One region of the Aureimonas sp. CAS genome, then DNA from elsewhere that is predicted to be linked to it. Evidence: riboswitches for the same ligand, from Rfam matches in the RefSeq annotation. Region 1 holds a riboswitch; the other holds the start of a gene.
The links. A riboswitch is a leader RNA that binds a small molecule or an ion and turns the genes downstream of it on or off. The one in region 1 is predicted to bind cobalamin.

Region 1 (6,601 bases):
CCGGCCTTCGGTAGGGGCTCGGGCTCGGGCGGCCATTCGCCGCCGTCCATCACCGCGCGCGCCGCACGGAGGAAGCCTTCCGCGTTCTGCGGCCCGCCGAAAGCGAGATGGCGCCAGAGCCGGTCCCGCATGTCGAGCGGCACGGTGTTGAAACGGTCGAGGCCGGGGTCGGGCTTGTCGTCGCCCGGCATGACGGCGAGCGCGATGCCCTTCGCCTGGGCGAGCGACAGCAGCGCCTCCAGCCCGTAGGGCCAGTAGGTCGCCCCACCGATGATGCGGAGCACGATCAGCTTCGCGTGGCGGGCGGTGCGCTCCACATAGGTGTCGATCGACAGCGGATGGGCGAGCTTCAAAAAGCTCGCCAGCCGCGTCTTCGGCGCGGCCCCGCCCAGCCGGCGCACCGCGAAGGCGAGGCTCGACAGCTCGGTGTCCGCCGCCGAGAGGATGAGGAGATCGCCCGGCGACTGGCCGAGATCGATCGCCTCGCCGTCCTCGGCGATGGTCCCCTTGGCTGCGAGAAGGAGGTGCATCTAGGGTGTGTCCCCATGAGCAGGGACGGAAATGGTCGGGACGATCCGGGCCGGATACGAGGAGCGAAAGCGAAGGAAATGCGGGCATTTTCGAGCTTTCGCGACGAAGTTGCCGCCCCGGAGCGCCCGATCCCGAAGGGACGCGGTCCCGGCTTCGAGCTGCGTCGTCGAACCGCTCGACCGGGCATTAGAGCGCCGTGCGTCCGAACGGACGCACAAAGGTCGCTCTAACTCTATGAATCTACGCATCGGACTTTCCGAAAATCGAATCCGATTTTCGGGCCGATGCTGTAGCCCGCTCTTCGCGCTTCTTCTTGCATCCCATCGCCGGATCTCGCGCCATTTCGTTCCTGCTCATGGGACACACCCTACTCGGCCGCCTCGCTGAGACGGGCGGCCAGCGCCTCGATCTGCATGCGGATCCGCTCCTCGGCGCCGTCGTCGAAGGCCTCGTGCAGCGCGATCAGGACCAGACGCGTCGCCCGCTCCTCGTCCTTGCCGAAGGGCCGGTCGAAATAGGTCGAGAAGCGCGAGCCGACGCCCTGCACCACGAGACGCGAGGGCTTGCCCTCCACCGCCGCGAAGCCCTTGGCGCGCAGGATGTCGTGATGCTGAACGATGGTCTTCAGCCCGTCCACGAAGGCGTCCACATGGGCGACCGGGCCGCATTCGACGACGATCGACTCGAACTCGTCGTGATCGTGGTCCTCGCCCGTCTCGTGCTCCATCTCGTGATGCGACTTGCGCGCGGCGATGAGGTCTTCCGTACCGGCCTTGAGGCCGAGCAGCACGTCGGCCGGAAGGCTTGCGTTCTCGGCGGAGAGGATCGGCAGGGTCCGCCCGGCATGGTCCGTGATCTCGCCCTTCACCCGCTCCAGATCCTCGGCCGAGACGAGGTCGGCCTTGTTGAGGACCAGAAGGTCGGCGGCGCGGATCTGGTCCTCGAAGAGCTCTTCCAGCGGGTTCTCGTGGTCGAGGCTCTCGTCGGCCTCGCGCGCCGCCTGTACGCGTGCCTCGTCGTCGGCGAAGCGGCCGGCGGCGACCGCCGCCGCGTCGATCACGGTCACGACGCCGTCCACCGTCACCTGCGCCTTCACCTGCGGCCAGTTGAAGGCCGCGACCAGCGGCTGCGGCAAAGCGAGGCCGGAGGTCTCGATCACGATGTGGTCGAGCCGGTCGGCGCGCTCCAGGAGCTTTTCCATGGTCGGGATGAAGTCGTCGGCGACCGTGCAGCAGATGCAGCCATTGGTCAGCTCGACCACGTCCTCCTCGCGGCAGGTCTCGACGCCGCAGCCCTTCAACAGGTCGCCGTCGACGCCGAGGTCTCCGAACTCGTTGATGATGAGCGCGATGCGCCGCCCCCCGGCATTCTGGAGGAGGTTGCGGATCAGCGTGGTCTTGCCGGCGCCGAGGAAACCGGTGACGACGGTGGCGGGAATCTTCTGCATTCGGGTTCTCACCCTTTCAGTTTCAGCGGCAGGCCTGCCGCGACGAGCGTGACGTGGTCGCAGGCCTCTGCGACCATTTGGTGGAGCCGGCCGGAATGGTCGGCGAAACGGCGGGCCATGGCGTTGGCCGGGACGATGGAGAGGCCGACCTCGTTGGAGACGAGGACGATCAGGCCGGGCGGGCGGGCTTCGAGCGCGGACGCCAGACGAAGCGACTGCGCCTCGACGTCCCGCTCGGCCAGCATCAGGTTGGAGACCCAGAGCGTCAGGCAGTCGACGAGGATCGCGCGATCCTCCCGCGCCTCGGCCCCGATCGCCTCGACGAGGTCGAGCGGCGCCTCCACCGTGCGCCAGGGCGCGGGGCGTCGTTCCCGGTGCTCGGCGATGCGGGCCGTCATCTCGTCGTCGAAGGCCTGACCCGTCGCCAGATAGACCGGCGCGAGCCCGCTCGCCTGCACGACGCCTTCGGCGAAGCGGCTCTTGCCCGAGCGAACCCCGCCGAGGACGAAATGGCGGCCCTCCCCTCTCCCGGTGTCAGCCAAGGCCGGCGAGCCCGAGCAGCTGTTCGCCGAGGATGATCCCGCCGGCGCCCGCGACCATGCCTCCGGTGACGCGCAGGCCGAAATTCTCGCGCGCGGCGCGGCCCTTGCCGAGAAGCGCGACGGCGACATGGCCGGCGGCGACCGCCACCGCGTACTGGATCGCGGCGAAGCCGACGAGATAGGCGAGGACCGCGTCGGTGCGCGCGCCGACCACCGCCTCGCCATAGGCGTAGCCGTGGAAGAGGCCGGCGACGGCAAAGAGCGCGGCCACCGCGGGGAAGGCGACGGGGCGGCCGGACAGCGCGAGAGCGCCGATGGCCGCGACGGAGAGGGCGATGACGAATTCGGCGGCGGGAAGGTCGATCGCCATCAGATGCAGGAGCGTGCCGAGGACGGTCGCGACGACGAAGACGAGCGGGGCGGTGAAACGGTGCGGCGTGATCGCCGCCAGAAGGCCGACGCCGACGACGAAGGCCAGATGGTCGAGCCCGATCACGGGATGGGCGAGGCCGGACAGGAGCCCTTCGAACAGGGTCTGCGGCGCTTCCCCGCCGCCCGGATGATGGGCGAAGGCGAGGCTGGGGAGAAGCGAAAGGGCGGTCGCGCCGCCAAGGCGGAGGGTGCGGTTCATCGAAGGACAAGCTCCCGTGTCCAGGTGTGGGAAGGACCGGGCGGGAGCACGATGCGCCGATGTCGAGCCGCCGGGCTCACCGAGCCTCAGGCGGACGAAACGGAAGCCTCGTGTCCGGAACACCCCGTCCCGACGACGTCATGCGCGGATGGCAGGTCTCCTGGCTCGCGGGTCGTCGTCGCTCCCTCGCCTTCCCGGACGGACCGTCCAGTGGCTTGTCCGGTTCGCTCTACGAACCGGTGGAAGCGCCTCGCCGCTCTACAGTCGCGGGGTCGGCTGCGATGGGGACGCCCGGCTTGGGTCCGTCCTGTCGCATTCCCTCTTGGCCCCGGGGCGCGCTGCGGCGCTCCGGGGAACCATCCGGGAGCGACCATAGACCTCGCTTCCGCGCCTTTCAATCGCGCCGCCGGATGGCTGGGCGCGGAGTGCGGCCTATCTTCCCGCCCGCAAGACCGGAAGGATCTCATCCATGCAGCATCCCGCACTCCGCCCCCAGCACACCGCCGTCATCACCGGAGGCGCCGACGGGATCGGCCTCGCCGCGGCGCGCGCCTTCGCCCGCGCCGGCCTGAAGGTCGCGATCGTCGACCGGACGATGGACGCGCTGACGCGAGCGCGCGACGAACTGGCGGAGATCGCGGGCTCGGACGATCTGGTCGTGGCGGCGGCCTGCGACGTGACCGACCGCGTGGGCATGGAGCGCACGGCGGCCCATGTCGCCGAGCGGCTCGGCAAGGTCCACGTCCTGATGAACAATGCCGGCATCCAGCCCGGCTCCTCGATCTTCGGGGCCCAGGAGAACTGGGACGCCGTGCTCTCGGTCAATCTCGGCGGCATCATCAACGGCACGCGCGCCTTCGGGCCTTCCATGCTGGAGCACGGCGAGCCGGGCCTCATCATCAACACGGGCTCCAAGCAGGGCATCACCACGCCGCCGGGCGATCCGGCCTACAACGTCTCCAAGGCGGGGGTGAAGGCCTTCACCGAGGCCCTGGCGCACGAGCTGCGCAACCGGCCGGGCGGGCTCGTCTCGGCCGCCCTGCTCATTCCCGGCTTCGTCTTCACCGGGCTGACGCGCGGCGAGCGGACGGAGAAGCCGGCGGGCGCCTGGACGCCCGAACAGACGGTGGACTTCATGCTGGAGCGCCTCGACGCGGGCGACTTCTACATCCTGTGCCCGGACGGCGAGGTGAGCCGCGAGACGGACGAGAAGCGCGTCGCCTGGGCGGCGGGAGACATCATCGAGAACCGCCCGCCCCTCTCGCGCTGGCACCCGGACTTCGCCGAGCGCTACAAGGCCTTCGCCGAGGGTCGCTGACGGGCCTTTCGGCTTCGGCCGCAGGATCGGAACCGGTCGTCGCGAAAGCGCGGTGCGTCGGTTCGAAGGTCGCTTCAGGCCCGCTCCGCCTCACGGGCGGCGGGGCGGCTCGGAGCCCTGATGGGCGTCGGGATCGTATTTCACGAAGAAGACCCAGACCGCATAGGCGGCGATCATCAGCGTCATGACGCCCCAGATCGTCTCGCCGTTCCACCATTCGAAGCCGGACCAGGCGAGCACCACCGCGAGGATGGCGACGCGCCGCCAGAGCGGCCTGAAGAAGGGATGGTTGTTGTCGCTCGTCATGGCCCGATGCTCTACAGGACCGGCGCGCCAAGGCAATCGCCCGGCGCGCTCGGGCGTCAGGCGGCGATCGCCTGCGGGGCGGGCGCTGCGCCGGGCGCCGGCACCGGCGCTTCCAGCCGCTCGCGCCACTGGCGCGCCGCGCGGATCACCGGCTCGGGATGCAGCTCGAAGGGCGTCGAGAAGATGCCCATGCGCCGCGCCATCTCGCCGAAGGCGGGGCTGCCCGTCACCCAGATGAAGAGCGGGGCGATGAGCAGCGGCAGGCCGATCGGCGTCACCCAGAGGAACAGCTCCATCGCGTAGGTGTAGGACGAGAAGAGCAGCACCGCCCCCGCGATCACCATCCACCAGGAGCTCTTGAGCGCGGCGGAGAAGGGCACGCCCTCGTCCTCGCGCTCGGTCGCCGGCCAGCCGGAATCGGCCCCGACGAGGATTTCCGCCACGGCCTTGGACTGGAACATCATCATGATCGGCGCGAGCGCGCTGGTCATGATCAGCTCGAAGGTCGCGCCGAGGAGCACCGCCACCGGCCCGCCGAAGCGCGCGCCGCGCCGCGTGAAGGCCGAGCGGAAGGCGATCAGCGTCTTGGGCAGGAGCAGGAGGAGCCCGATGCCGAGGAGGAGCAGGAGGGCGCGGCCCGTCTCCGGGCGGGGGAAGACCGGGAAGAGCGAATCCGGCGGGAAGTAGTTCGGCGCGGGCGCAAAGACCGCATAGGCGAGGCTCACCGACAGGAATAGGAGCCAGATCGGCGAGGCCGCATAGGCCATGATGCCGGAGATCATCGAGATCCGGCTCCAGAAGCGCAGGCGCGGCGCGGCCAGGAGCCGGCCGTGCTGGAGATTGCCCTGGCACCAGCGGCGGTCGCGCTTGGCGTATTCGATGAGGTTGGCCGGGGCCTCCTCGTAGGAGCCCTCCAGATCCGGGTCGACGCGCACGGTCCAGCCCTCGCGGGCGAGAAGCGCGGCCTCCACGAAGTCGTGGGACAGGATGTGCCCGCCGAAGGGCGGCGGGCCGGACAGGTCCGGCAGACCGCAGCTTTGCGCGAAGGCGCGCACGCGGATCATCGCGTTGTGCCCCCAGAACGGCCCCTCCTGCCCCTGCAGCGCGGCGATGCCGCGCGAGAAGAAGGGCGAGTAGAGCGCGGCGGAGAACTGCAGCGCGCGGCCGAACAGGGTCTGGCGCCCGATGATGAGCGGCTGCGTCTGGAGCAGCGCGAGCTTGGGATCGGCGTCCATGCGCGAGCGGAGCGCCAGGATCGTCTCCGGCCGCATCAGGGAGTCGGCGTCGAGCACCAGCATGTAGGCATAGGCGCCGCCGCTGGTCGTGACGAAGTCGGCGATGTTGCCGGCCTTGCGGCCGACGTTCTTGGCGCGGTTGCGGTAATAGAGGTGGCGGCCGGTCTCCAGATCGCCGGCGACGCGGTAGACGGCGCGGCGCTCGGCGGCGCGCGCCTCCTCCCTGGTCGAGTCCGACAGGATGTGGACGTCGAAATCGTCGAGCGCGTCCAGCGCCGCGAGGCCTTCGATCATGGCCGCGACGCGCGACATCACCGCGTCAGCGTCCTCGTTGTAGACCGGCATGAGGATGGCGGTGCGTCCCTCCGGCGAGGGCGCGATGCGCGGCATCTCCTTCGGCGCCTTGCGCGGCGCGAGGATGCCGACCGTCGCCGTGTTGAAGCCCCAGGCGAGCCACAGGCAGCAGACGACCAGGAGCAGCGTCTGGAACACGTTCAGCGGCACCGCTCCGTTGACGGTGATGACCGTCCAGAACAGGATTCCGGCGAACAGCGCCAGGACGAAGGCCGCGACGATGAAGAGGGACCGGGC
Region 2 (6,601 bases), 100 kb from region 1:
CCGTAGCCCCGCTACGACCTTGTCCGACCCCTCGACCTCGAACACGAATGCTTCCCGGCAGAGTGTTTCCGTAACAGGCTGAAAGGCTCTAAGACTCAGTCGCCCGCGCGGGCGAAGATCTCCTCGAAGCGCTCTCGCGCCCGCGACGGCAGATCGGCGGCGGAGAGATCGGTGTCGAGCGGACCGTCGCCCACCTGCACCACCATCACCATGCCCATACCGAGATGCGGCGAGCATTTGATGCCGTAGGTGCCCTCCACGTCGAAGGTGACCTCGATCTCCTCGTCGATGCGCCCGATGAAGGGCTCCGCGCCCTCCGGCATCATGCCCTCGATCGAGGCCGCGTTGTGCGAGCGGTGGCCGACGAGGAAGCGCACGCTGTCGCCCGGCGCGATTCGCAGATGGTCCGGCTCGTAGACCATGGAGCCGGTCTCGCCCCGGTTCAGCATCCGCACCTCGTGGGTCTCGGACAGAGCCGGCGCGGCGGCGAAGAGAAGGGCGGCGAGCGCGACGTCAGGACGCAAGGCGGAACTCCCGGTGCTTGGCGGCGCGGGCGGGCCGCGCGTAGCGGATGAAGGGGCGGCCGTCCTCGCCCGGCTCGACGCGGGCCGCAACGCCGAAGACCCGCGACAGGCGCTCGGCCGTCAGGATCTCGGCCGGGGTGCCCAGCGCCTCCAGCCGCCCGCCGTGGAGCACGGCGATGCGGTCGCAGAACATCGCCGCGTGGTTGAGATCGTGCAGCGCGGCCACGACCGTCAGATCCTGCGCCTCCACGAGATCGAGGAGCGCGATCTGATGGTGGATGTCGAGATGGTTCGTCGGCTCGTCCAGCATCAGGATGCGGGGCTCCTGCGCCAGCGCGCGGGCGATGTGCAGGCGCTGGCGCTCGCCGCCCGAGAGCGTGTGCCACAGCCGGTCGGCGAGATCGCGCATGCCGACCTTGCCGAGTGCCTCGTCCACGATCGCGCGGTCCGTCTCGGAGAAGGGCCGCAGCGCGCTCAAGTGCGGCGTGCGGCCGAGCTCCACCGCCTCGCGGGCGGTGATGCGCTCGGCGGTCTCGGCCTGCTGCTCGACGAGGGCGACGGTGCGCGCCATCTCGCGGCGGGGCAGCTCGGTCAGCGGCGTCCCTTCGAGCCGGACCTGCCCCGAGGCGGGCGGGCGCAACCCCGCCAGAAGCGCCATCAGGCTGGTCTTGCCCGAGCCGTTCGGCCCGACGATGCCGAGGAACTCGCCCTTGCGGACGTCGAGCGAGACGTCGTCGACGATCCGGCGGCGCGCGGCGCCCCAGACGAGATCGGTCGCGGTCAGGATCATGCGCCGACCCTCCGGCGCATGAGGATGAGCGCGAAGGCCGGCGCGCCGACGAGCGCGGTGATGACGCCGATCGGGAGCACCTGCCCCGGCACGACATTGCGCGACAGGATGTCGGCCGCGATCATGAAGATCGCCCCGATGACCGCGCAGGCGGGCAGGAGCACGGTGTGGCGCACGCCGAAGAGAAGCCGCGCGGCATGCGGCACGACGAGGCCGACGAAGCCGATCGAGCCGACGATCGAGACCATGACCGCCGTCATCAAGGCCGCCGTGCCGATCAGGATCGCGCGAACGCGCCGCACGGGCACGCCGAGCGAGGCCGCCGACTGCGCGCCGAAGGTGAAGGCGTCGAGCGCGCGGGCGTGCAGGATGCAGACGAGGAAGCCCGCGATCGCCACCGGCACGGCCAGCGAGACGTCCGGCCAGCGCACGCCGGAGAGGTTGCCCAGAAGCCAGAACATGATGCCGCGCGCCTGCTCGGCCGTCGCCGACTTGGTGATGACGAAGGAGGTGAGCGCGTTGAAGAGCTGCGATCCGGCGATGCCGGCGAGAATGATCGCGCCCGCGCCGCTGCCGGCGCGCAGCGCCAGCGCCGAGACGAAGCCGAAGGCGAGAAGAGCCCCCGCGAAGGCGCCGAGCGACATGGTCACCGCGCCGGCCCCGAGCCCGACGATCGCGACCGAGACCGCGCCCGTGGAGGCGCCGGCCGAGATGCCGAGGATGTAGGGGTCGGCGAGCGCGTTGCGCAGGAGCGACTGCAGGATGGCTCCGGACAAGGCGAGCGAGGCACCGCAGGCGCCCGCGACGATGGCGCGCGACAGGCGGTAGTTCCAGACGATGCCCTCGTCGATGCGGTCGAGCGGATAGGCCGCGCCGAAGAGGCGGTTGGCGAGCGTCTTGGCGACGGTGTCGAGCGGGATCGCGGTCTCGCCGATGGAGGCGCCGAGCGCGAGCGCGCCGAGAAGCGAAAGGATCGCGGCGAGCGTCCAGGCGGCGGGCGAGAGGCGCCCGCCGGAGCCGGACTTCGGCACGGCGGGGGAAGAGGCGCCGGACACGCCGCCCCACCCGCCCGAAACGGACTCGGCGCTCACCGGGCCAGGCCGGCGCGCGACAGGCCCTCCGCCAGAACCTCGATGCCCTCGATGGTGCGGATCGTCGGGTTCATGGCCTGCGCGTCCATCACGACGACGCGGTCCTCCTGCACGGCCTCCATGAGGCTGGCGACCGGGTCCTCCTCCAGGAAGCGGAGCTTCACGGCGATGTCGTCGGCGGGGAAGCGGCGGCGCTGCATCTCGCCCGCGACGATAACGGTCGGATCGGCCCGCGCGATGGTCTCCCAGCCGACCGTCGGCCATTCCTCGTCGCTCTCGATGACGTTGGTGACGCCGAGCGTTTCCATGATGTAGCCCGGCGCGCCGTTGGAGCCCGCCACATAGGGGTCGATGGCGAGATCGGCGGAGGAGAACCAGAAGACGGCCGAGACCTCGCCGTCGAGATCGGCGATCTTGGCCTTGGCCTCCTCCTCGCGGCGGATCAGGTCGGCGACGACGCGCTCGCCCTCCTCCTTCACGTCGAAGATCGCGGCGAGCTCGCGCACCTCCTGATGGATGAGCGCCATGGTGAAGGGCTCGCGGCGCACGCCGTCGCCGCCGTCGGAATTGTCCTTGCCCACGCAGTCGGCAGGAGAAATGTAGACGTCGATCCCGAGATCCTCGAACTGCTCGGGCGTCGCCACCACGCCGGCCGGGCCGACCTGCCATTCGAACTGCGAGGTGACGAGGTCGGGCCGCTTGTCGACGACGCTCTCGAAGCTCGGATCGTTGTCGGCGAGGCGTTCGATCCCCTCGTTCACCTCCTCGAAGCCTTCGAGCACCGGACCGATCCACAGGGCGGTGCCGACGACGCGGTCCTGAAGACCGAGGAGATAGAGGATTTCGGTCATGCTCTGGCCGATGGAGACGACGCTGACGGGCGCCTCCTCGAAAACGACGTCGCGGCCGCAGTTCTGGAGGGTCAGCGGATAGGCGGTGTCCTCGGCGAGCGAGGCGCCCGTGGAGACGAGCAGCGCGGCGCCGGAGACGAGCGAGAGCGCGGCGAACTTCAAATGCGACATGAATTGACCCTTCGAAAGCGAAAGCGGCGTTTTGTTATAACATAACAGATCGCTTGTCGAAGGGTTTCGCGGCGTTGCCGCACCCGGCTTTTCCGGGCGGTCGGATTGGTTTTGAAAGGCGAATGGGAACAGCCGCACGCGGAGCGCGGGCCGGGACAGGGCCGTCATGAACATCCTTTCCGAGCATCCCCGCTCGAAGAAGTGGATCGAAAGAGCGCATGGGCGCTCCGTTCCGACGGCAGGTCTCCTGGCTCGCGGATCTGGCGCCTCTCACCTGCCTTCCCGCGACCTCGGTCGCAGTGGCATGGCGCCCGGCTTCGGGCGTCACGAGGGTGATCGGCATCCGCTTACAGTTGCGGGGGCAGCCACGGCTTCGGCCCCGATTGGGTCGTCCTCACCGTGTTCCCTTTTAATCCCCGTCCGTCACCGGACCGGGAACCGTCGCCGACAGGTATAGGCGCCGGTTCGAAAGCCGGTCAAGGCGGGCGGGTGCCCGAACGAAAGGGCCGCCCGGAAGGCGGGGATGATCTCCCCGCCTCTCGGACGGCCCTCCCCGAACGTTCGGGTGCTAGTTGATGCGGCCTTCCAGGACGAGTTCGCCCGGACGGATGCGGCGGGGATCGTCGCGCCAGTCACGACCGTCGTCACGCCAGTCGCGGCGGTCCTCCCGCCATTCGCGACGGTCCTCGCGCCAGTCCCGGCGGGCCTCGCGGCGCCAGTCGCGACGGTCGTCGCGCCAGTCGCGATCGTAGCGGCCACGGTCGCGGTAGAAGGAGCGATCGCGATAATGATCGTCCCAATAGGTGCCGATCTGGAAGGTGACGGTCGGCGCGGCGATGCGCTCGACGACGCGCGGCCCGGTGTAGCGGGTGCCCCGCTGCTCGAAGGCGAGGTAGTTCGACGACATCCAGCCGCGCTGGCCGTAATAGTCGACGTCGCACCAGGAGCGGTTGGACAGGCAGCCGAAGACGCGCACGTCGTCACCGGCCGGCACGACGTTGACGGCCGGGTAGGCCGTGGAGGGGCCGGCGCGCAGATTGACGTTGCCGGTCGCGAAGGCGGTCGCGGCGGAGGCGATGCCGGGAACCAGCATCGCGCCGGCGAGAATGAGGGTGGTCAGTTTCAGGCGGCGGGTCATGAGGGGGCGTCCTTCGAGATTGGCCCTTGTTCGATGATCCCATTCAACCATCCGGCGTCCGAACGGTTGCCGAACGCCCTGTTCATCGGGCGTTCAGCGCCTCGCCTCGGCGTCGCGGAGCAACGGTCAGCGCCTGGCCTCGACCGCGTCCCAGAACAGCACCGCGATGTCGGCGCCGCCGAAGCGCTTCACCTCGCGGATGCCCGTCGGCGAGGTGACGTTGATCTCGGTCAGATAGTCGCCGATCACGTCGATGCCGACGAAGATCTGGCCGCGCTCCTTCAGCGCCGGGCCGATCCGCTCGCAGATCTCCCGCTCGCGCGCCGTCAGCTCCGTCGCCTCGGCGCGCCCGCCGACATGCATGTTGGAGCGCGCGTCGGTCTCGGCCGGAACGCGGTTGATCGCCCCCACCGGCTCCCCGTCGATGAGGATGATGCGCTTGTCGCCCTTTCGCACGTCCTTCAGATAGCGCTGGACGATGAAGGGCTCGCGGAAGAGGAGCGCGAAGGTCTCCATGAAGGAGGTGAGGTTGCGGTCCTCCCGCGTCAGATGGAAGACGCCCGCGCCGCCATTGCCGTAGAGCGGCTTCATGACGATCTCGCCATGCTCGGCGCGGAAGGCGGCCACCTCCTCCGGGTCCTTGGTGATCAGCGTCTCCGGCATCAGGTCGGTGAATTCGGTGACGAAAATCTTCTCGGGCATGTTGCGCACCCAGCCCGGGTCGTTGGCGACCAGCGTCCTGGGGTGGATGCGCTCCAGGAGATGGGTCGAGGTGATGTAGTTCATGTCGAAGGGCGGATCCTGCCGGAGGAGGACGACGTCCATGCTCGACAGGTCGACGCGCTGCGGCTCGCCGAGCGTGAAGTGCTTGCCCTGCTCCTCGCGCAGATTCATCGCCTCGACGCGCGCGGAGACGACGCCGTCGCGGAAGGTCAGCCGGTCGGGCGTGTAGTGGAAGAGCTCGTGGCCCCGCCGCTCCGCTTCCAGGCACAGGGCGAAGGTGGAATCGCCCTTGATGGTGATCGAGGAGACATGGTCCATCTGGACCGCGACCTTGAGGGCCATGCGCAACCGTCCTTCGTTCGAGGCGTCCGCCGGAGGCGGTAGCCGAGCGGGGCCCGCCCGGCAAGCCGGTCATCAGATGGCGAGCTGCTGGCCGAGTTCCACCACGCGGTTGGTCGGCAGCTTGTAGAAGCGCGTCGCGTCCGTCACCTGCCCGTAGAGCGCGATGTAGAGCCGGTCCTGCCAGGCGGGCATGCCGGTCTCGGACAGGGCGCGCAGCGAGCGCCGCGACAGGAAGAACGAGGTCGACATGATCTCGAACTTCAGGACGCCCTGCTTCTTGGCGAGCGCCAGCGCCGCCGGCACGTTCGGCTCCTCCATGTAGCCGAAGGTCAGGGTCATGCGCTTGAAGCGCGGATGCAGCTCCTCGACCTCCACCCGGTCCCGCTCCGAGACGCGCGGCCGGTTCGAGGTCTTCACCGTCAGGACCACGTTCTTCTCGTGCAGCACGCCGTTGTGCTTGAGATTGTGCAGGAGCGAGGAGGGCGCGACGTCCTGGTCTCCGCACATGAAGACGGCGGTGCCCGGGGCGGTCGCGGGGTGCGAGCGGTCGAGCATGGAGAGGAGGGCGACGAGCGGCATGGCCGCGCGCGCGGCCTTCTCCTGAACGATCCGGGTGCCGCGCACATAGGTCGCCATGACGATGAGAAGGATCGTCGCCAGCGTCAGCGGCGCCCAGCCGCCGGCGAAGATCTTCAACAGGTTCGCGCCGAGGAAGGTCGTCTCCAGCATGAGGATCGGCACCATGACGAGCGCGATCCTCGCCCAGGACCATCGCCAGACGCGGCGGAACACCACGATGGCGAGCGTCGAGGTCGCCATCATGTTGCCGGAGACCGCGATGCCGTAGGCGCCGGCCAGCGCCGAGGAGGTCTGGAAGGTGAGCACCAGCGCGATGACGACGACGAAGAGGAGGAGATTGACCTTCGGAATGTAGATCTGCCCCACATGCTCGGGCGAGGTGTGGCGGACCT

Region 2: another riboswitch for cobalamin. It lies ahead of AC6R2M_RS17110 (ABC transporter substrate-binding protein); the one in region 1 lies ahead of AC6R2M_RS16585 (HupE/UreJ family protein).

What each region holds. Positions count from the first base shown of each region.
Region 1 is NZ_CM187563.1:3,430,318-3,436,918, reverse strand. It holds gene cobN (cobaltochelatase subunit CobN) at 1-530, opposite strand, end outside; gene cobW (cobalamin biosynthesis protein CobW) at 899-1,978, opposite strand; gene cobU (bifunctional adenosylcobinamide kinase/adenosylcobinamide-phosphate guanylyltransferase) at 1,987-2,520, opposite strand; gene AC6R2M_RS16585 (HupE/UreJ family protein) at 2,513-3,151, opposite strand; cobalamin riboswitch at 3,285-3,527, opposite strand; gene AC6R2M_RS16580 (SDR family NAD(P)-dependent oxidoreductase) at 3,621-4,469, shown strand; gene AC6R2M_RS16575 (DUF3329 domain-containing protein) at 4,560-4,775, opposite strand; gene mdoH (glucans biosynthesis glucosyltransferase MdoH) at 4,832-6,601, opposite strand, start outside.
Region 2 is NZ_CM187563.1:3,532,682-3,539,282, reverse strand. It holds gene AC6R2M_RS17125 (pseudoazurin) at 96-524, opposite strand; gene AC6R2M_RS17120 (ABC transporter ATP-binding protein) at 514-1,314, opposite strand; gene AC6R2M_RS17115 (FecCD family ABC transporter permease) at 1,311-2,288, opposite strand; gene AC6R2M_RS17110 (ABC transporter substrate-binding protein) at 2,402-3,427, opposite strand; cobalamin riboswitch at 3,648-3,885, opposite strand; gene AC6R2M_RS17105 (SH3 domain-containing protein) at 3,996-4,565, opposite strand; gene gshB (glutathione synthase) at 4,692-5,630, opposite strand; gene AC6R2M_RS17095 (potassium transporter Kup) at 5,703-6,601, opposite strand, start outside.